DNA from 3 places in the Arthrobacter sp. NyZ413 genome. Region 3 is predicted to be linked to each of the others. Evidence: riboswitches for the same ligand, from Rfam matches in the RefSeq annotation. Region 3 holds a riboswitch; each other region holds the start of a gene.
What was found. Region 3 has a riboswitch for S-adenosylmethionine ahead of ABCW42_RS05075 (hypothetical protein). Riboswitches for the same ligand answer to the same signal wherever they lie in the genome.
Positions count from the first base shown of each region.

Region 1: linked by a shared signal. The riboswitch ahead of ABCW42_RS13930 (aminotransferase class V-fold PLP-dependent enzyme) and the one ahead of ABCW42_RS05075 (hypothetical protein) in region 3 are both predicted to bind S-adenosylmethionine.
Region 2: linked by a shared signal. The riboswitch ahead of ABCW42_RS18510 (DUF1737 domain-containing protein) and the one ahead of ABCW42_RS05075 (hypothetical protein) in region 3 are both predicted to bind S-adenosylmethionine.

Region 1 covers NZ_CP155434.1:2,982,109-2,989,379, reverse strand. The annotation lists gene ABCW42_RS13960 (S1C family serine protease) at 1-112, shown strand, start outside; gene ABCW42_RS13955 (hypothetical protein) at 143-277, opposite strand; gene ABCW42_RS13950 (hypothetical protein) at 399-767, opposite strand; gene ABCW42_RS13945 (MFS transporter) at 908-2,353, shown strand; gene ABCW42_RS13940 (metal-dependent transcriptional regulator) at 2,381-3,094, opposite strand; gene ABCW42_RS13935 (class I SAM-dependent methyltransferase) at 3,125-3,901, opposite strand; gene ABCW42_RS13930 (aminotransferase class V-fold PLP-dependent enzyme) at 3,951-5,363, opposite strand; SAM riboswitch class IV at 5,399-5,511, opposite strand; gene hisN (histidinol-phosphatase) at 5,667-6,479, opposite strand; gene rsgA (ribosome small subunit-dependent GTPase A) at 6,544-7,271, opposite strand, start outside.
Region 2 covers NZ_CP155434.1:3,959,493-3,966,763, reverse strand. The annotation lists gene ABCW42_RS18525 (glutamate--cysteine ligase 2) at 1-265, shown strand, start outside; gene ABCW42_RS18520 (O-succinylhomoserine sulfhydrylase) at 273-1,481, opposite strand; gene ABCW42_RS18515 (rhodanese-like domain-containing protein) at 1,482-1,892, opposite strand; gene ABCW42_RS18510 (DUF1737 domain-containing protein) at 1,889-2,155, opposite strand; SAM riboswitch class IV at 2,168-2,280, opposite strand; gene ABCW42_RS18505 (hypothetical protein) at 2,378-2,737, opposite strand; gene ABCW42_RS18500 (cupin domain-containing protein) at 2,841-3,353, opposite strand; gene ABCW42_RS18495 (PAS domain-containing protein) at 3,346-3,771, opposite strand; gene ABCW42_RS18490 (GMC oxidoreductase) at 3,768-5,435, opposite strand; gene ABCW42_RS18485 (DinB family protein) at 5,749-6,249, shown strand; gene ABCW42_RS18480 (aminodeoxychorismate lyase) at 6,257-7,198, opposite strand.
Region 3 covers NZ_CP155434.1:1,051,785-1,059,055, forward strand. The annotation lists gene ABCW42_RS05065 (VIT1/CCC1 transporter family protein) at 1-514, opposite strand, end outside; gene ABCW42_RS05070 (hypothetical protein) at 851-1,042, shown strand; gene ABCW42_RS05075 (hypothetical protein) at 1,052-1,387, opposite strand; SAM riboswitch class IV at 1,403-1,522, opposite strand; gene ABCW42_RS05080 (sodium:solute symporter) at 1,648-3,129, opposite strand; gene ABCW42_RS05085 (helix-turn-helix domain-containing protein) at 3,408-3,983, shown strand; gene ABCW42_RS05090 (ammonium transporter) at 4,237-5,631, shown strand; gene ABCW42_RS05095 (P-II family nitrogen regulator) at 5,628-5,969, shown strand; gene ABCW42_RS05100 (APC family permease) at 6,105-7,271, opposite strand, start outside.

The DNA of each region.
Region 1 (7,271 bases), 1.9 Mb from region 3:
ACTCTTGTTCTCGCAAGCGATAGGGGAACCGTTCCCGCTGACGGTCCTTCGTGACGGGAAGGTCCTCGCGATCGTAGCCGTTCCCAGCGAGATGACCGACGGCGACGCATAGAGCAGCCGGGGCGATCGGCCCCGGCTGGCGCTACTTCTTCCGCAAACGGGCCACGGGATCCGCGGCGGCGTCGGTGTCGTGCTTCGCACGCTTCACGGCCCGCTTTTCCTTGATGGTCTTGATGCTTTTCTTCATCTCGTGCTGGTGCGGCGCTTTGTCAGGCATGTCATGCTCCCTAACTACGGATCTTCATTGAAGACCCTGCAAAGAGGGCCCTGAAGGACCCTCTCCTTGTAAGCTACGCCTGTTTTGGCCGAAAGCAACCGGCCTCCAACCGCCCTGAGCGTCAGGAATCAGCCGGGACGTCCACGATGCCCACGAACCTCGAACCGATCCCCTCGAACTCGCTCCGGACTTCTCCGGGCAGCACTCCCGGAACTTCACTATCACGGTGGTGTCCGCAGAAGACATAGGTGAATTCCGGCCACCACTTCTTGGGGCGGGCAGCCTCGGCGTAGCCGCACACCACACAGTTGAGGTGCACCCAGACAGGCCTCTTCCCCGTGCGGTTTGCACGTGACTGGACCAGCCACGCGGGCGGACTGTCCTGCAGTTCAGTAAGCTCGGCCTGCGACAACCTGGCGGGAATTCCGTGGCGCTGCGCCATTTCAAGGGGAATGTCGAGGGCTATGGCGGCGTCACGTCTACTGATCACCTTTCAACGATACGGGACTCCCGGCCGTCGCCGGTCCCGGGTCGCTCGCCCGGCGCGTGGCCGCCGGTCCGAGAGCCGGCACCGGCCCCGGGGAACCGGTGCCGGATCCGCCTCGTCCCCGGTAGGCGTAGGCTGTGCTCATGACCGATGCAGCGGCCCTGCTGCCAAGCACTCCGCTGCAAAAGCGGGTCCTTGTCGTGGCTATCGTGGCTTCCTTCATTGCCATCCTTGACGGCTTCGTGGTGAACCTAGCTCTCCCCGCGATCGGCCGTGAGCTTGGCGGCGGGCTCGTGATCCAGCAGTGGGTAGTCGATGCCTACCTGCTGACCCTGGGCGCGCTGATTCTGGTTGCTGGTTCGTTGTCCGACCACTTCGGCCGCGCCCGGATCCTTGAGTGGGGACTTGCCGGCTTCACCTTGACCTCCGTCACGTGCGGACTCGCGTGGAACGGTGAAGTGCTGGTGGTGTCGCGTGCGCTGCAAGGAATCGCCGGGGCGCTGTTGGTTCCGAGCTCGCTCGCCATGATCGTGACCTTTTTCTCCGGCCCGGCGCAGTCCAAAGCGATCGGCCAGTGGTCCGGCTGGACGAGCGCGGCGGCCATTGTTGCGCCGTTGATCGGGGGAGCGTCCGTCGACCTGCTCTCCTGGCGGGTCATCTTTTTCATCAACGTAATTCCAGCCGCCGCCGTGTGGCCCATCCTGATGGGCCTGCGGAAGTCCGACGCAGAGACGGACACCAGCAAGAAGATCGACTACCTTGGCGCATTCCTGGCCATGCTTGGACTGGGCGGCCCGGTATACGCCTTCATCGAGCAAGGACGGATGGGTTGGAACAACATGCTCGTCTGGATCCCGCTCGTGATCGGGGCCATTGCGTTGGCGTTCTTCCTGGTCCATGAAGCCAGGACGCCGGCACCGATGCTGCCTTTGCGGCTTTTCGGCATCCGCAACTTCGGCTGGGGGAACCTAGCAACCCTTGCCATCTATGGGGCGCTGTCCTTTGGCTTCTTTTCGGTGGGCATCTACCTCCAGCAAGTGGGCGGCATGAAGGCCACGACGGCGGGGATCGCCTTGTTGCCTTCCACCCTCCTCCTGATGCTGACTGCGTCCTTCTTCGGCGGCCTCGCCGGCAAGTACGGGCCCCGCTGGTTTATGGCGGCCGGACCGTTCATTTGCGGAATCGGCTTCCTCATGACGCTGACCGTCCAAGACCCGCTGAACTACTGGACGCAGGTCCTGCCGGGGCAGATCGTCTTCGGCATCGGACTTAGCACCTTGGTGGCACCCCTCACCGCAGCGATCCTTGGCGCCGTCCCTACCGAGGAAGCTGGGATCGGGTCTGCCGTGAACAACGCGGTTGCGCGCATCGCGGGTTTAATCTGCATCGCGTTCGCGGGCCTCATTATCGGACCGGTCTTCACCCGCCAGGGTCTCTACAACGCGGTGATCGTCACGGCGGTGCTGTTCTTCATCGGGGCCACGGCTTCCGCCGTCGGGATCCGCAATCCTGTACTGGGAGCCCCGGTGACGGAAGCTGCGGAAGGTTCGGGGCCCGACGACGGCGGGTCGGCTGCCCAGCGGGCGTGACCCGAAGTGGTCCAAACGCGAGCGGGATCAGCGTCCTGCGAGGACGCACCCTTCGTGCTCGATGTCCGTGGCGACCCAGAGAGCCGAAGTCACTTCGTCGCCGAGGTCGTAGTCCCGGCTTTCGCCGCCATGCGCGATCCGGACCACGAGCGCGCCACCGAACGGCTTGCGCCCGATGACCTCTATTTTGGCGTCAAGGTCGATTTCCTCAGCGGAAAGATAACGCAGGAGTTCGGGGTTCTCGTCGCTGATCCGGGTGATCTTGCCCGAATGGCCGTCGTCGAGCTCGATCATCCTGTGTGCATGCGGGAGGTTCACTGAACCGTCGGCCGCCGGGATAGGGTCCCCGTGCGGATCGCGGGCCGGGTTGCCCAGCTTTGCGGCCATCCGCTCAATGAAAGTATCCGTGACGGCATGCTCGAGCATCTCGGCTTCGTCATGCACTTCATCCCAGCTGTAGCCCAACTCGCGGACGAGGTACGTCTCAATCAGGCGGTGCCTGCGCACCATGCCCAGGGCGAGTTCCATTCCCTGCGGCGTCAACGTTATGGCGCTATAAGGCTGGTGGTCCACGAGGCCTTGGTCCTTGAGCTTGCGGACCATCTCGGAAACCGAGGAATTGGCCACGCCCAAGCGCTGTGCGAGCTGGGAGGAAGTGATGGGCTTGTCCTGCCACTCCGTGAAGGAGTAGATGACCTTGACGTAGTCCTCGATCGAGGAGGAGGGCGCACTGGTCTTCACGCTTCCAAGCCTATCGTGAACCGTCACTTCTCAGGCTTTCCGCGCCCGCCAGCTCTGGGTCAGATACGGGAGCATGAGCACATCGCCGTCGACGTGGCCGAGATGTTCGAAGAGGTACCACTGGAGATTGCCCATGACCTTGGCTCGCGTGACGTCGTTGGCCCTCAAGTAGTAGCTGCGCGACTTCACCAATTCGAGGAGATCTTCTGGCGTCACGGGATCCTCCCAGCGGGTCAGGTGGCTCTCGAGCGCCGTGAATTCAGGTCCTATCGCTGGCCGGAAGTCCGGTTTGTGGACGTCGCCGGCGTGCATGATACGGGACAAACGGTGAACCCACGGCACGGAGGTATCCAATTGGTTCCAGACCAATCCGATCACGCCTCGGGGCCGAAGGATGCGGGCCGCTTCCCTGCTGGCCGCGAGGGGGTCGAACCAGTGCCAGGCTTGGGCAACGCTGACGACGTCGAATGCTGAGTCCGCCAGTCCAGTTGCCTCGGCTGTTCCCTCCAAAGCGTTCACCTGCGGGTACGCCTTCCGGAGCTGGGCGAGCATGTCCGAGGACGGGTCCACGGCGGATACCGCCAGTCCGCGCTCCACGAGGAGGGCGGTGAACTTTCCGGTGCCGGCACCGACGTCGGCCGCATCATGCGCACCGTCCGGTATCAGCCAGTCGGCGGAATCCGCGGGGTACCCGGGCCGGACGCGCTCGTAGTGCTCGCCGCCGTCCTGGAAGCTTTGGCCGAGTTCGAGGCGTCGTTGCTCAAAGAGCTTAGGACCGGTTGATGTGCCTTTGGGTCGTGGAACCACCCAGGAACTCCTTCGTGGGGCGTGGAAATACCCTACGAATCTACCTCAATCAGTCAGTGCTGCAGGGTGCGGCGCCGGCGGTCCCCGGAGTGTTCGGGGCCCATTCAGGGTAGCTGCGGTGGTCGTTTGCCGGCACCCAGCGGCCTGCATCAACCACGTAGTCCCAGCCAAGGCCGTCGCTCTTGAGCGCCTTTATTCCGGCAATGAGCCGCGTGGCGTCCTCCAAACGCGAACCGACGCCGAAGCTAGCCCGCAGGGATCCGGACGGAAGGCCGAGCCGCTTGAGCAGGGGATGCGCGCAGAACCGGCCGTCACGCAGGCCAATTCCATGCTCTGCCGCGAGGTACGCCGCGACAAGGCCGGCGTCGTAGCCTTGCAGCGAGAAGTTCACCACGCCGATGGTGTCGGCGGGGTCGGTATCGCTGAAGATCTGGTGGACGGTCACGCCGTCGATTTCCTTGAGGCCGTCGATCAAGTGCGTGCGGATGTCGGCTTCATGGGCGTGCCATTCGTCGTTGTCGAGGCTGGCGATGACCTGGGTGGCCCGCGCAAGCGTAGCGGCGCCGAGGACGTTCGGCGAGCCACCTTCGTGCCTCGCGGGTCCCGTGGCCCAGCTGACGGAATCAAGCCGCGCTTCGCGGACAGCTCCGCCGCCGGCGAGGTGAGGGGTACCGGCGTCGAGCCAGTCGGGGCGGCCCACCAGGACACCCGAGCCGAACGGTGCGTAGAGCTTGTGTCCGGAGAACACCAAGTAGTCGATGTCCGCCGCGGACACATCAATCCGGCGGTGCGGCGCGAGCTGTGCCGCGTCAACCACGATTCGCGCGCCAAACTCGTGCGCAAGCTCCGCCAACGCCTTGATGGGCAGGATTTCGCCGGTCACATTCGAGGCGCCGGTGACGGCAAGGAGGCTGACTCCGCCCTGGGCGAGTGCAGCGCGGACGTTGTCTACGGTCTCCGCCAAGGTTTCCGCCGCGATAATGCTACGGTGCGGAACTCCTTGCCACGGGAGGAGATTGGCGTGGTGTTCGATGTCCAGGTACAGGACTTCGCCAAGGTACCGGCCATCTTCCGCAGGCAAGCAACCAGCCAGGAGGTTGAGGGAATCCGTGGTGTTGCGCGTGAAGATGACGGAGTCGTCCGGACGTCCACCGACGAATTCGCGCACGATGTTGCGGGCGTTCTCATAGACGGAAGTGCTGATTTGCGAAGCGTAGCCGGCACCGCGGTGCACGCTCGCGTAGTACGGAAGGATCTCGTTCAGGTACGCCGAGACTATTGTCAGCGCAGGAGCTGAAGCACCGTAGTCAAGGTTGGCGTACCGGACATGGCCGCCTTGGATCAGTGGAGCCTGCAACTCAGCACCTGTAACGGCGGCCAGCGGGCGGGCCGCGGGGGATTCGACGCTGGAAAATGCTGAAGCAGCGGCGATGACGGGAGAAGTAAACGTAGCTGTGCTCATGGAACCTCACTCAAGAGGGACCCCTGGTGACAGGGGATCCGCGCTTGCCGTATCCGTTCCGGACCGGCCGGGTCGTCACCCGGGGCACCCCGCCGCGACGGAGGGTTGCCGGCCAGCAAACCGGGGTTTCACGCTGGCACTCGTGACCTGTAAAGAGACTAGGACACGGGCGCGGAGGGTTCCAAGGCGGTTCGTATTGTTAAGCGGATATTACGATCGCCGAAAAAACGCCGTTCCGTCGAAGAAAAAGTGGCGGACGCCCCGAAAAAGGGACGTCCGCCGTCGAATATTCAGCAAACCCGATTAGAGGAGATCGTCGATTTCCGGATTGAGCCGCTTGAGGACTTCCGAATGGAGGATCGAATTGGTGGCCACGGCATTGCCGCCGAAAGGCCCGTCAGCGCCTTCCAACGAGGTGAAGCGCCCGCCGGCTTCCGTGACGATCGGCACCAACGCGGCCATGTCGTACAGCGCGAGTTCGGGTTCGGCGGCAATGTCCACGGCGCCTTCGGCCACGAGGCAGTAGGACCAGAAGTCGCCGTATGCGCGGCTGCGCCAGACGTCCTTCTCAAGACCCAGGAAGTTGTCCAGCGAACCCTGTTCCTTCCATTCGGAAAGCTCGGAATAGGACAAGGAAGCGTCCTCCAAGCGAGACACATTGGAGACCTTGAGCCGCGTGGCGGCTGCGAGCGAGCGGCCCATGTAAGCGCCCGAACCCTTGGCGGCCCACCAGCGCTTGCCGAGCGCGGGCGCGCTGACGAGCCCCACCACCACTTCGCCTTCGTCCACGAGGGCGATCAGCGTTGCCCATACCGGCACCCCGCGTACGAAGTTCTTGGTCCCGTCGATGGGATCGATGATCCAACGCCGTGAGCCGTGGCCGCTGCTGCCGAATTCTTCCCCGATGACGGCATCGCGCGGACGGGAACGGGAGAGCTGCCCGCGGATCGCTTCCTCGGCTGCTTTGTCGGCGTCAGTGACAGGGGTCAAGTCCGGTTTGGTCTCGACCTGCAGGTCCAGGGCCTTGAAGCGCTCCATGGTCAGGGAATCGACGGAGTCCGCCAGGACATGGGCAAGCCGCAGGTCGTCGTTGTAGCTCGGATCGGGTTGGGTCATGATTACAAACTACCGTCTATTGTGCGGCGAACTGTGGATGTCGGGGCGCTACTGAGGGGCGGAACTAGGTGACGCTGCCCAGTTCTTTCGTCTCTTGGGCTTCCTGGCGCGGGTCAGCCCCCAGGAGCCGGCGCAACGACGCGAGCCGGGCAGGTCCGGCCTCGCCCGCATGGCCTTCCGCGACCCACGAATCGAGCCCGCAATTGACTGCACTGGCATCATGCTTGCAGCCGCGCTCGCACGTATCCGTGCCGGGTTCGAGGTCGGGGAACGCATGCAGGATGCGGTCGGGATCCACGTGGGCCAAACCGAAGGATCTGATGCCCGGGGTATCGATGATCCAGCTTCCGTCCGGGGCGTCGCTCAGCTTCAAGGCGAGGGCGGAGGAAGAGGTATGCCGTCCGCGGCCGGTTACCGCGTTGACCCCGCCGGTGGCACGTTCCGCGCCCGTGAGGGCGTTGACCATGGTGGACTTCCCGACGCCGGAGTGCCCCAGGAGGACTGTGACTTTGCCATCCAGGTGATTCCGCAACTGCCCGACGGCGCTTCCGTCCAGGCGCGCGGACATGCCGTCATCGGAGCGTGCATCGATACCGGAAGCGTCGGCGTCGGCTGTCCGGCTGATGATGACCGGGAAACCGAGGCTCACATAGTTGGCGAGCAATTCGCCCGGGTCCTTGACGTCCGCCTTGGTGACGAGGAGCAGCGGCTCAATTCCGGCGTCGTACGCTGCCACGAGGGCGCGGTCGATGAATCCGGTGCGCGGCTCGGGATTGGCGGCGGCGACCACCA
Region 2 (7,271 bases), 1.5 Mb from region 3:
CGTCCTTGCCGAACAGGGCGAGTTCGATCTTGTCCAAGCCGGCGTGGCGGCCCTTTTGGGCCGCGGAAACGGGGCGATTGAACAGCGCACCGTCGCCGGGCGCTGGAGCCGGAACCACAACGGCAGGCCCGACGCCGCCGGACTGGCCGCCGTCGTCGAGCACGCCGTGCAGATCACCATGGGTTCCGAAAAGGACGAGACCGACACCAAACCGCAACCCGTCCTTACCTGGGTGCGGCAAGACTGGCGCGAGGCCCCCAGCTAAGCCGGCACTACACCTGCTTGAGGGCCCGTTCCAGGTCGCTGATGAGGTCGTCCACGTCCTCGAGTCCCACCGACAAACGCACTACGCCGTCCGCCAGGCCGATGGCGGCGCGGCCTTCGGGTCCCATTGCGCGGTGCGTGGTGGTGGCCGGGTGGGTGATGAGGGACTTCGCATCGCCCAGGTTGTTCGAGATGTCGATGACGCTGAGCCCGTTGAGGAGCGCGAAGGCGGCTTCCTTGGCGGTGCGCCCGGCCGACGGCAACAGCTCGAAGGTCAGGACCGTTCCGCCGGCCTTCATCTGCTTGGCGGCGAGCTCGTACTGGGGGTGCGATTTCAGGAGAGGGTACTTGACCCAGCTGATGGCCGGTTGGTTTTCGAGCCACTCGGCGATCCGCAGGGCCGAGGCCGAGGAGTGGTTGACGCGCAGGCCAATGGTCTCCAGGCCTTTCGTCAGGACCCAGGCGTTGAACGCGGAAAGCGACGGGCCGGTGTGGCGCATGAGCTGCTTGACGGGGCCCTCGATGAACTCTTTGGTGCCCAGGATCGCGCCGCCCATCACGCGGCCTTGGCCGTCGATGTGCTTGGTGCCCGAGTAGACAATGACGTCGGCGCCGAGGTCGCCGCAGCGCTGTAGCAGGGGAGTGGCGAAGACGTTGTCGGCGACGACGGTCGCGCCGGCCGCGTGGGCGAGTTCGCTCACGGCCGCGATGTCCACGATTTCCTGCATGGGGTTCGACGGCGACTCGAAGAACACCGCGGTGGTGGGCACCGACAAAGCGGCACGCCACTGCTCGAGGTCCGGGCCGTCGACGAAGACGGTTTCGACTCCCCAGCGGGGCAGGATCTCGTTCAGGATGACGAAGCAGGAGCCGAACAGCGAACGGGCCGCGACTACGCGGTCACCCGCGCCGAGCAGCGCGCCCAGGGCTGTGAAGACAGCAGACATGCCCGACGCCGTCGCGAAGCAGGCTTCCGTTCCTTCCAGCAGGCGGAGCCGCTCCTGGAACGTGGCCACGGAGGGGTTGCCGTAGCGCGAGTAGACGAAGCGTTCGTCCTCGCCGGTGAACGCGCGCTCGGCGGCCTCGGCGGATTCGTAGACGAAGCCGGAGTTCAGGAAGATGGCCTCGGAGGTTTCCTGGAAGTTGGTGCGGTCAAGGCCGCCGCGGACTGCCTGGGTGTCAGGGCTCCAGCCGGCGGCGTCAGGATTGAAGGTCACTTAGATTTTCCCCAGGTTCGTCGGAAGTCCACGGTTTTTCCAGCCGTTCACGGTTCGTTCGCCGTAACGGTCCGGTTCCCCCTCAAAGCCTTCGAGGACGTTGTAGGAGGTGAAGCCTGCCTGCGTCGCGGCGATGGCTGCGGCGATGGAGCGCTGGCCTGAGCGGCACAGGAAGACAAGTTCGGTGCCTTCAGCCTCCGGGGCTTGCTGCTTCAGCTCTTCGATGAAGCGGGCGTTGGGGATTCCCCCGACCAAGTTCCACTGGATGAACAGGGGATCGTTATCGGTGGCTTTGGTGTCCGGGATGCCGATGTGGGCCCATTCGCCCTCCGTGCGGACGTCCACCAGGATGGCGCCTTGCTCCAGCTTGGCCCAGGCGTCGTGCGGGCTGAGGTCGCCTGCGTAGCTCATGCGTGGCCCTCGCCGTCGAACTCTTCGTCGGCCTGGTCAAGGGCGTCGACGGCGGTGGCAACCGCGGCGTCAGCGCTGGCGATCGCCGCCGGCAGGATGATGGCCTGTGCCACGATCACGTCGGTGCCGTTGAAGGTGGCGGCGGGGCTGCCGTGCAGCACGTATCCCTCGGCCAGGGCAGTGGAGATCCGCTCGCAGAATTCCCGTGTGTCGGGACCCGTGATGAGGCGGTAGGAGAGTTTGTCTTCAGTCGGTTCAGGCATTGCGGTGCTCCTCAGTCACGCTTGCAGTTCGAAAGTGTCGATACGCCGAGTAGTCACCTGAGGCACCCCGCCGGAGAGAGGGTTGCCGACCAGCAAGTCAGGGCTTCGCGCTGGCGCTCATTACTCAATAAGAAAAGTAACATCCACGACGGCGGCCTGCATCACCGGGCGTCGTCATGTTCCGTAACCGGCCACGCGGCGGGCTACAGACCCCGAATTGCCTTAGCCGTCCGATTCATTTTGGAGCGGTTCCAGGCTCGCTTGGAGACCCGGCGGCAGGCCATCGAAACGGGAGGCGACCCCGGACGGTGAGTGGTGGAACGTGGACCCTTGGTGCCTGCGCATTTCGAGAAGCTCGTGGACTGGGATTCCGGTGGCGGTAGCCAGTGCATGAAGCGAAAGGCTGTGGTGGTGGGCCAGGGCGAAAACTACGCCTGAGAGGGCTTCCACGCCTTCTGTTTCGTAGATTTCCCTTACGAGGTTGGCCATTCCACGCGCATCTTCGATCGATCCTGCCGAAGCGGCAGCCGCCATGGATGTGAGCGACCATGCCGCGGAGTCAGGACTGATGTAGATGCTCATGTCGATACCTTACGGATTAGGGACCTCCTGTGGAATGGGAGGAGCGGTTCGTCGTACAGGGAAGCCTGATGCGCCGGCCCCAGAACCGGCGCATCAGACGTTGTTAGCCGGCCGCCAGGCGCCGGATCAGCGCCGCGTGGCCGGGGAACGTCGAGACAAGCGACTCGACGTCCTCGTAGGTGGGTTTTGCGGAGTCCGCTGCTTCGTATCCGGGTGACAGGCTGCAACCGACCAGGGCGAACCCTCTTCCAGCGAGCTCGGCCCCGAACCACGTCGAGTGCGGAGCGATGCCCTGCAAGCTCTCGCCGGCCTCCGGGTCCGCTCCAAGGAGTGCCTCGGAATAGCCGTGGTCCGGGGAGAACACGTGCATCCTGATGGGCGCCCCGAGGTGGAAGAACCACAGCTCGTCTTGCTTCAGGGTGTGCAGCTGGAGGATGTCGCCGGCTTGCAGCAGGTACCAATTGGAGCTGTAGAGCGGGTGGCTGCCGCCAAAACGCGGGGGCAGGCCGGAGCCCGGGATGTCCTCGTCGCTCACGAGTGCCGGCGCGAACCAGCCGCCCACGCTCGCGGGGGACATGTCCAGGCGCTTGATCCAGTCCTCGGCCGTGTCAGTCATCGACCGGATCCTTCAGCGAGAAGCACACGGTGATGCCGATGATTTCGTCACTTCCCAGGGCGCGGAGCAGTCCTTTTTGCGTCACGATGTCCACGTTCACCATGCCGCCGTCCTTGGTGGGGACGGCGATCGTCTCATGGAAGTTCAGCAGCGGCTTCCCGCTTGCCATGACTTCCTTGTCGTGCGCCACGTGTTCGGCCCGCGAGTCCTGGTGGCCGATCAGCTCCGACTTGCTCATGCCCACGAGGTCGGCGAAGTTCTGGTTGACCCACAGGAAAACCGAGTTCGCGTCCTTGACCACCCAGTACACGCCGTCCTGGCGGTCAAGCACGTCGGCCACGCTCATCGGCGGGACCGTGGGAAGGATGACCGGGTCCGCGGTGGCGCCGAGTCCCGGGGCAACCGGGGTGGAGGTCATCGCGCAGCCTCCGCTCCGCCGTCGGCCTCCAGCCTTTCGGCCAGGTCCTGGGCGAGGGCCACCATGGTCATGGTGGGGTTCCACGACCCGCCGGTGGGCCACAGGCTGCCGCCCGTGATGAACACGTTCTCCACTCCGTTGAGCCGGTAGTCGGTCCCGACGACGGCACCCTCCTCCTCGCCGATCGGCAGGCTCGAGCTTTCGTGGACCAGGCCCGGGACGCGGCGTTCCGGGATGGTGGGCCGCTCGCCCGACCACGTGCCGTCGTCGGGATCTCCGTGCCAGTATTCGACGCGCTGCGCGCCGTCCGGGGACAGGACGCGCTCGAGCATCTGGAAGGTGCCCTCGTCCATCGTGTCCCACGTTTCGTCGTCAGTGGCGTTGGCCAGCACCTTCAAGGTGACGTTGCAGGTGGGGTCCGCGCCGCCCGACAACCGCAAATGGTTCTCCGGGTTCGCCTCGTCCAGTTCACCCAGGACGGCGCACACGAACACGAGGTAGTCCTCCGAAGACCGCAACTGCGCCAGCGAGGCCGTGGCGACGACGTCCGGGGCGTAGCGCTCGGACTTCTGGGCGTTCTTGTCCGGGCAACGGTCGGACAAGACCGAAAGCTGGACGTGGTATTGCATGCCGGCCTTGCTCTTGCCGGCCAGGTAGATCGCCGCGAGCTCGAGTTCGCCGAGTTGCTCGCTGAATTCGAAATCCTTGCGCGGAACGCGGGCCACTACCGAGGTGATGAAGTGGGCGCTGAACTGTTCACCGGCTCCCTTGACCTGCGGGAAGGAATTGAGCACGAGCGTCGCCGGAGGAAGGGTCCCCATGGCCAGCACGAGGTTGGCGTCGCCGACGTTCACCACGCCACGGTTGGTGTTCAAGGCAGTGGCTTTTCCGTCCTGCTGGAGCACGCTCAAGACAGTGCAATCCGTGACGACCCGCAGGGCCGAACCCTTGCCCTGGGCTTCGAGCGCCGCTTGCCGGTCCGACAACTCCAGGAGGACAGCCGGCGTCGAGAACTTCGCGAAGTCCACGCCGGAGCTTGTCCCGGTTGCCGCTGCGAGGGGTGCCGGCATGCTGCGGGTCGCCGAATCGATCTTGTCCAGTCCGGCTTCGAGCCGTTCCTGGAGGGCTTTCTGCATGATTCCGTAGACGGGACGGGTGTCGTTGATGAGGTCGACGACGTCGGCGGAGCGCCCGGCGTCGATCTTGTCTGCGGACACCACGTTGAGGAGGTCCTCGGCGGTGGTGAAGTGCGACTTCGCCGCGTCCATGACGGCCCGCGGCCACCCGCGCATTTCGTCTTCCTCGGGTCGGGGGCACCAAGCGCTCCACATGATGCTGCGGCCGCCATAGAAGGGGACCATGCCGTGCTGCCAGGAAATCTTGCCGGGCGGCTGGGTGGCGGTGGCGGCTGCCAGCGTCCAAGGAAACGTTTCGGACAGGCCGCCGAGGGTTTGTTTGTAGGGCAGGGGCAGGTTCTGGAAATGCTGCGGAAGGAAGAACGGGCCGCGTTCAATGATCAGGATCCGCGCGTGCGGGTTTACCGTCAGTGTCCGTTCGGCGAATGCATAGGCGCAGAATCCGCTGCCGATTACGATATGGTCGAATTGTTCTTCTTCACGGACCTTTTTCCATTCGCCTTCGGAAAGGAAAAATACATGGTCCATGACTTTTTGCGGCGAGGGATCCTGTGGCCCGGGCGCGGGGAAACCGTGATTGAAATTCTGGGACGAAGAAACAGCACTCACTTGTTTGCCTCCATCTGCTTGCTGATCCCACGACTCCGTGAAATCAGGTGCCCACTGGGCTTCGAAGCAGATCACCCTCCCCCAGCAGGTTCACAAAACTAGTTAACTACTGGTGTTTAGGCGGCACAATAGGATTCGGCTCCCAGTTAGCGGCCCCTTTTTGTGCTTGATGACCCGTTTTGTGGCCGACGGCCCGTTGCCTCGCCGGCGGCCGCCTTGAAATACTCCACCCATGCCTTCACTTCCCGCGAGCAATGTGGACGATTTCATCAACCAGCCGATCCGTGCCCAATTCGAAGCCTTCATCGACCAGCATCGTCGCGCCCTCAACGATTGCCTGGACGGCCTGACGGAGGAGGAAGCCCGGAGGTCGTTGGTGTCCTCGCGGACCACTTTGCTGGGGTTGGTGAAACACGCGACCTTCGTGGAGAAAGTCTGGTTCGACGAAGCGGTCACGTGCCGCTCCCGGGCTGAAATCGGCATCCCCGCAACGCCGGACGAGTCGTTCATCCTCGAGGAGAGCGACACAGTCGCCGGCATCCAGTTGGCGCACCGCGAGGCATGCGAAGCGTCCCGCCTCGCCACCAGCTCATTGGGCCTGGACGACCTCCTCGAAGGAAACCGGCGCGGGCCGCTCCCGCTGCGATGGGTCTACCTCCACGTCTTGCGCGAACTGGCTCAACACTGCGGGCACGCGGATATCCTGCGGGAGCAAATCACCCGCCCGAAGTAAATCGCTCCTACTCGATGCCCGCGAACAGTTCGTTGAGCTCGGCAGTGAGCTGCTTACGCAGGGCCGGGGTGCCGATTTCCTTGCCGTCGATGTGGTTCACCGGCGCGATCAAGCGGATGCTCGAGATGAGCCACACGGCGTCGGCGTCGAACAAATCGTCCGGGATCAGCGGGCCGTAGCCGAGCTCCCAGCCTGCCGCCTTCGCCTTGGCGAAGAGCGCGTCCTGGGAGGTCCCGGGAAGGATTCCGCTGTCCAGTTGGGGAGTGATGAGGCGCTTGACCGTGCGCGCGGAGCCCGTGCCGTCGTCGATGGTTTCCACGTGTGCCAAAAGAACTGTGGACGTCGGCCCCTCAAGGACGCGGCCGTCTGTGGAGGTGAAGATGGCATCATCGGCGCCCTGTTTGTGCGCATAGCGCAGCGCCGCCATGTTGACGGCGTAGGAAAGCGTCTTTGCGCCAAGCAGCAGCCAGGGCGCGCGCTCACTCGCCTCGGTGTCGAAACCGCGGTCGAGGAGTACGACGTCGATACCCGTCTCGCGCTGCCGGCGACTCCCCGCGGGGGACGGCGAGGCCTGGATCCAGCAGGTGGGAGAGGCCGCGCCTTCGACGCCGCGGGTCACGAGGAGCTTGACGACCACTTCGTCCTCGGCCGGGCTCGGAGCGGGGTACGCCTCCCGGAATTCGGTGATCGCGGTGCCGATCGCCCGGCGCCAGGTGTCTTGCTCCGGGATGTTGAGGTCCAGTGCGCGGGCGGAGCTGCCGAGCCTGTTGAGGTGGGCCTGCATCTTCCGTGCCTTGCCCCCGACCGCGAGAAGCGACTCGAACACGCCGTCGCCGCGCGTGGCGCCCAAATCCGTGGCCATGAGCTGGGGTTGGCTCGAATCGGCGACACGGCCGTTTTCAAACGCGGGATCGAGGAAAACGAGGACCGTGGGAGCAGGAAGTGTCATGCCTCCAGCTTAGTGCGGCTCCCGCTCCCGGGTTTGTGTACAGATAATGCCCTTATCCGGGCGTCTTAAGGGC
Region 3 (7,271 bases):
TGGCCGCCATGCCCATCACGAGCGAAAGGTTGCTGACCAGGCCGTCGTTCGCGCCGAATACGGCTGCGCGGAAGGTGCCGGAGAGCCTGTTGCGGCCCCGGGTCGCGAGGGCGCGGACTACCTCTTCGTGGATCTGTTCGTCAGCGGCCATCGCGCGGGTGGCCGCGGGGTCCTTGGCATAGGGGGAGCGGCTTTCGGCACGCTGGGCAAGGGCGAGGACGAACACCGAACCGAAATTCCGGGCGAGGAAGCCGAGCATCCGGCTGCGTCCCGAAGCTGCTCGTGGCATCCCGGCGTGTTCGCCAAGGAGCTTGAGCCAGTGGGCTTCGTGGCGGCCTTCGGCGTCTGCGAGGGCCAGGAGGATTTGCCGTTCTTCACCGTCGCGGCGCTGTGCCAGTTGGCGGTAGACGGCGGCTTCGGCGCGTTCGTCGGCGAGGTACTGCCGCCAGCGCTTGATGTCCGACGACGAAGGGGAAGTCTGGGGGGCCGGTGCCTCTTCTGCGGGACTTGGCAAAGGTTCTGCGGGACTCGCCAAAGGATCTGCGGGACCCGCGGCCTCTTGGGCGGGAGGGGTTGGATGTGAGGATTTTGCGTGCGGGTGCACCGGTACTCCTGGGTTGCTGGGGCGGGCTTCATCGCCTCATTGCATGTCCACTTTACCGCCAAATTCCGCGGATTTCCGGCTGGCAAACCTCACTGGACAGTTTAGGCGCACCGTAAAAACGGGCTCCTTCGGGGAAGCCTTGACCACCGGAATAGGCAGTGCTGGGATGGTTGGACAGGGTCCACGAAGAAGCTTAAGCAGGCTTGCTCGTGACAGACCAGCGCCACGTCGAACGGAGGTTGCACCATGGACAGCACCGGCGCCCACGCCCCCCACCCCGACCGGCCCACGGTCGAGGCCGATCCCGCCTACGACTACAGCGAAGACCTGGAAGTCGACGAGGATTGGGACGAACAATCCGAGGTCCTCGACGACGACGAACGCACCGTTCCGCTCGACGAGGCGGAGGAGCATCGCGAGGCTGACGAGGCCGAGTAACCCGCGCGGCTAGAACGCGCTCAGGATGAAATGCCGCTCCACGCCGTTGCGGTGCCCGGCCGCCGCGACCGTGAGGGTGAGTTTGCGCGTGGCCGGGAACCAGCGAACCGGTCGGACGGAACACGACAGTATTTGCGTGATGAGCCGCGGTTCGTGATGCCAGTAGCGCTCCAGGCGCCCGTCCACCAGGAACGTGATGGTGCCTAGTGCAAGGTCGACGCCGGGAACCACCCGCACGCTTTCCTCGCACCTGTGGCTCGGGGGAGGCGCGGACGGACCCGCCTGAACGCCAGGCGCACCCGCCTCTGTGTGGTGCCCGCCTACGGTTATGGATTGCAAAGGCATTGCCTGCTCCTCGCGGAGGTGCTCTTGCCCGTCCGGTTGTCTCTGGTCCGGGGCCGGGCCGCTTCCCATCCGAACCACCCGTGAACATGGGGTTGGCGTGTGGCAAGTCGGAGCTTGGCGCCACATCTCTTGAAGCTGCCTCTACTGTAGGCGCAGCTCGCCGCCAAAGGGCTAAAAGTTTCCCATATTAAGCACGACGTCGGTGCCGCGCCTTCCGGCTGGAAGGTGCGGCGCCGACGTCGTAATCGATGCGGTGACGGTCAGTGCGTGGCGACCGGGTGGGCATCCAAGGGGAGTTCCTCGGTGACCGCTCCGGCGACGCGGCGGTCCCAGGCTTCGCGGACCTCCGGGTCGGTGGGCCGTGTGAGGAGCGAGAGCACGATGTAGACGAGCAGCGATGCGCCAAGGCCGTAGTAGATCGGCTCGTTGGCGTAGACGCCGTCTTCGCTCGGGATGGCGCCTGTGGCGTAGGCGATGAGCAAGGCCAGGGTGAGCACCGAGCCGACGGCCATGGACCATGCGGCGGCGATGCCCGTGCCGCGCTTCCAGACCAAACCGCCGAGGATCGCGACGAGGAGTCCGCCTACCAGGATGTCGTAGGCGATGGTCAACGCCACCACGACGTCTTGCGCCGCCATGGAGATGAGTACCGCGAGAACGCCCAGTCCAAGGACCCAGTAGCGGTTTGCCTTGACGTCGTGCTCGGGGTTGGTGGAGTCGTCCGTGGTGATCGTCTTGCCGAACCAGCTGGCGACGAAGGGCACGACGTCGGCGCGCGCCACCGTTGCCGCGGCGATGAGGGCTCCCGAAGCGGTGGACATCATGGCGGCGACTGCTGCCGCCATGACCAGGCCGCCGATGCCGATCGGCAGGATGTGGGTTGCGACTTCGGCGTACACGACGTCCTTGCCGAGCGACTTGACGTCGATGTTGGGCAGGGCCACCCGGGCGGCCAGACCGATCAGTGCGCCGGCGATGCCGTAGAGGATGCAGTAGAGCCCGGCGGTGGTGCCGCCCCAGCGGGCGACCTTCGGGGTCTTGGCCGTGAAGACGCGCTGCCAGATGTCCTGGCCGATCAGCAGGCCCAAGGTGTAGACCACGAAATACGTAATGATGGTCTGCAGCCCGATGCCGTCAAGTTGGAAGAAGCTGGCATCGACGCGTGCGCGGATGCCGTCGAAGCCGCCTGCCGCGTTGAGCGCGAAGGGAAGCATCAGGAAGAAGATGCCCACGGTCTTGATGATGAACTGCACCTGGTCGGCCAGGGTGATGGACCACATGCCGCCGATGGTCGAGTACACGAGGACGATCGCACCGCCGACGGCGATGGCGAGCCAGCGCTCCCAGCCGAAGAGTACAACGAAGATCGTGGCGTAAGCGCCGGTGGACGTGGCGCACAGCATGAGAGTGTAGGCGAGCATCACGATGCCGGAAGTCTGCGTGGCGCGCTGACCGTAACGCAGGCTCAGCATCTGGGAGACCGTGTAGATCTTCAGCCGCTGGATGGTGCCGGCGAAGAGCAGGCTCAAGAGGAGCACGCCCGAACCGATCGCGACAACCAGCCACATGCCGGAGATGCCGAACTTGTAGCCGAGACCGACGCCGCCCACCGTGGACGCGCCGCCAAGGACCACTGCCGCCATGGTGCCCGTGTAGAGCATCGGGCCAAGGCGGCGACCGGCCACGAGGAAGTCGCTGTTGTTCTTGGTGCGCGATTTGCCCCACCAGCCAAAGGCCAGCATGGCGAGCAAATACACCACCACGATCGCGATATTGATGAAGTCCACGGTTGGCTCCTGAGGGTTTGGCAGAGTCGGTTGGGGAGGACGACGGCGGCCCGCGCTTTGCGCTTTCGACTCGCCGATTCTCTGCTCTGGTGAGTTGGGGAGCGGTTTGTGATGAATGCCTCACAAACAACACTTGTTGCCTATTAGAATACGTAGTGATGCGAGTAACAGTCAAGATGCGACTACTATTGCTGAAATGACAGGGCCGCCGGAACGGCCTGAAAGGTTCGTGAATGAAGGCTCTCCCCGTTGAACCAAGCAACGCCCCCGTTGCCATCGGTTCCCGAATCCGCGCCGCCCGCCAAGCGCAGCGTCTCACCATCGAACAGGTCGCCGACGCCACCGGCCTGACCAAGGGTTTCCTGAGCCGCGTGGAACGCGACCTCACGTCGCCGTCGGTCGCGTCCCTTGTGACGTTGTGCCAGGTGCTCTCAGTCTCGATCGGCGAGCTTTTCGCGGCGCCGGAAACCCACCTGACCCGCCGCGACGACGGTCCACGGATTTCGCTGGGCGGCCAGGGGATCGTGGAGCGTCTCCTGACTGCCCGGTCCGAACGGCGCGTGCAAGTCCTGCAAGCGTCCATCGAGCCGAGGGGGCGCGGGGAATCCGAGCTCTACGCGGTTGACTGCGACGTCGACGTATTGCACGTGGTCAAAGGCCGCATCCGGCTGATCCTTACCAACGACGAGTACGAGCTCGAACAAGGGGACACCTTGTCCTTCCCAGGACGCGAGCCGCATACCTGGGTCAACCCGACGGATGAGCCGGTCGAGGTGCTCTGGATCCTGGTGCCCGCAGCGAGCCGCTGAGCTTGTAGTCGGCCCCGCAACACGCCGTGTAACACGCCCGAAACTCTGCCGACTTGAGAAATTAACGACGACGCCCCTCGCGTTACATGCTGGAAATGATCTGTGCCACATGTGGAAACAGGGCTTCTGTAGCTTCGAGCTTGGGTTACTCGTCAAGGTCGGTACACCTCCTGGTACCAAGACCTGTTCGTTTTAAAAATGGTCTCGCCGTGCGGGCGCCATGGAGCGCCGAACATGCAGGAAGGCTCCCAAAATGGACACAGCGTTTTTCAGCGTCGGGCTGGACATCAACCCCCAGACGCTCGATCCCGGATCTACCGCCTGGATGCTGGCCGCTTCCGCCCTGGTTCTGCTGATGACGCCAGGTCTGGCATTCTTCTACGGCGGACTGGTCCGGATGAAATCCGTCCTCAACATCATGATGATGAGCTTTGGCGCTATGGGCGTCGTCGCGGTGGTCTGGGCCCTCTGGGGCTACGGACTCGCCTTCGGTCCGGACACGATGGGCGGCTTCATCGGAAACCCCTTCGCGAACTTCGGATTGACCGGGCTGGCCAGCGCCATCGGTGGCAAAGCGCCGGGCCTGCCGGACATGGTCTTCATCGGGTTCCAAGCCACCTTCGCCATTATTACCGTGGCCCTCATCAGCGGAGCCGTCGCGGAACGCGTCAGGTTCGGTCCCTGGCTCTTGTTCGCCGGGCTCTGGGTCACCATTGTCTACGCCCCGATCGCCCACTGGGTCTGGGGCGGTGGCCTCTTCGGCTCTACGGGGATCATCGGCAGCAAGATCTCGGCCCTCGACTTCGCCGGCGGCACGGTGGTCCACATGAACGCGGGCATGGCCGGGCTGATGCTCGCAGTGGTCCTGGGCAAGAGGCTTGGCTTCATGAAGGACCCGAACATCAAACCCCACAACCTTCCGTTCGTGATGCTCGGCGCAGGCCTGCTGTGGTTTGGGTGGTTCGGCTTCAACGCAGGTTCCGAACTCGCCGCTGACGGGATCGCCGCGCTCGCGTGGACGAACACCCTCCTGGCGACGAGTGCCGCGCTGATGGGCTGGCTCCTGGTCGAAAGGCTCCGCGACGGCCACGCGACCTCGCTCGGTGCCGCATCCGGCGCCGTCGCCGGCTTGGTGGCAATCACTCCGGCCTGCGGTTTCGTGGATCCCGTGGGCGCGATCGCCATCGGAGTGCTCGCCGGAGTTGTCTGCGCGCTCGCGATCGGCTTGAAGTTCCGGATCGGCCTGGACGACTCGCTCGACGTCGTTGCCGTCCACTTTGTGGGCGGTCTCTGGGGCACCTTGTCGCTCGGCTTCTTCGCCGTTCCATCCGTCAAGACGGCGGGCGGCTTGCTGTACGGCGGCGGCCTGTCCCAATTCTGGCCGCAACTGTTGACTGCCCTGATAGTCACGGTGTGGACTGCAATCATGACAACGCTGATCGGCTTGGCAATCCACAAGACAATGGGGATGCGCGTCAAGGAACACGAAGAGATCGCCGGCATCGATATTGCCGAGCACGCTGAAACGGCCTACGAACTTGCCATGGTGGGTGGTAGTTTCCACCCGGGTGAACAAAACGGCAAGCCGGCCGCGTTTGCTGACAGGATCGAAGAGACGGAGCTCAGCAGCAGCAAGGCCGCCACGTGAAACTGATTACCGCGGTCATCCGTCCAGAAAAACTCGACGAGGTCCTCGACGCCTTGGAGCAGTGCGGCGTCAACGGCCTCACGGTCAGCCAGGCAAACGGATATGGGCAGCAGCGCGGACACGTAGAGGTGTATCGCGGCGCCGAGTACAACTCGGACCTGTTCGCCAAGATCCGGATCGAGGTCCTGGCCGTCGACGATCTCGTGGACGGGATAGTGGATGCCATTCTGGCGAGCGCGAGTACCGGGCAGTTCGGTGACGGCAAGATCTGGACCGTCGATGTATCCCAGACGGTGCGCGTCCGGACCGGAGAGCGCGGGGCGGCAGCCATCAGCTAGCCCCCGGAATGCACATGGCGGTGCCGCATCCCTTGCGATGCGGCACCGCCATTGGCGTGTTTGGCAACCAGCCCACGTGGACCCCTAGCCCACGTGGACCCCTAGCCCACGTGGATCCCTAGCCCACGTGGATCCCTAGCCTACGTGGACCCAGGGCCTGCGGGTGATGTCCGGTTCGGCTTCGCGCAGGACCTCGCGGGTGACGGGCGCGATCTCACCCTCGCCGAAGAAGAGGAACTTGCTCAAGTTGGCGATCGGATTGCCTTCGGTCCACCGGAAGTAGATGTGCGGCATGAGCCCTGTCACGTCGCGGATGTGGAGGAGGACCGCGGCCAAGGTGTTGGGAACGTTGTTGCTGTGGATTTCCAGGATCTTGAAGCCATGCCGGAGCTTGCCTTCCACCAGGAGTTCCTGTTCGAAGTCCGAGCTGTCGTCCACGATGATCTCGATGAAGAGCGCATTGCTGTCTTTAGGCAAGTGGTTGGCCTGCTGGGCGTGCTGCAGCTTCAACTGGTACCGGTCGGCGCTGAGGCGTTTGGGCTCGTGGGCGATGATCCTGATGGGCCCGCGCTCGTTGGCGGCCGTGAACTCGAGGGCGGCCTGGTCCATCTTGATGTGCGTAGCGCGCAGCTCGAACGAGCGGCGGACGCGCGACGCGAAGCTGACCAGGACAATGCCCACGATGAACAAGGCGGCGATCCGGATGCCGTCCGGGCGCTCCACGACGTTGGCCACGGTGGTGTAGGCGAACACGACGGCGACAATGCCGAACGCGAATTTCTTCGCTTTCTGCTTCATCCTCCGCGCCGACAAGGTCACGGCGATGGACGCCGATGTCATGAGCACCAGTACGCCGGTGGCGTAGGCACCGCCCTGGGCGTCAACGTCAGCCTTGAAGATGAGGGTGATGACGAAACCGATAGCGGTGAACACGAGGACAAGCGGCCGGACGGCCCTGGTCCAGGCCGGAGCCATGCCGAAGCGCGGCAGGTAGCGGGGCACCAGGTTCAACAAGCCCGCCATCGCGGAGGCGCCGGCGAACCACAGGATGGCGATGGTGCTGACGTCGTAGACCGTGCCGAATCCGTCGCCGAGGTATTGGTGCGCCAGGAAGGCGAGGGCGCGGCCGCTGGCTTTTCCGCCGGGCTGGAACTCGGCCGCCGGGATCAGGAACGTGGTGATGAAGCTCGAGGCGACGAGGAAGGCACTCATGATGAGTGCCGCCGTCGTGAGCAGTTTGTGCGTGCCGCGGATGCGGCCGGTGGGCTGTTCGTCAGTGTCGCTCGGGCTGCCCTTGATTTG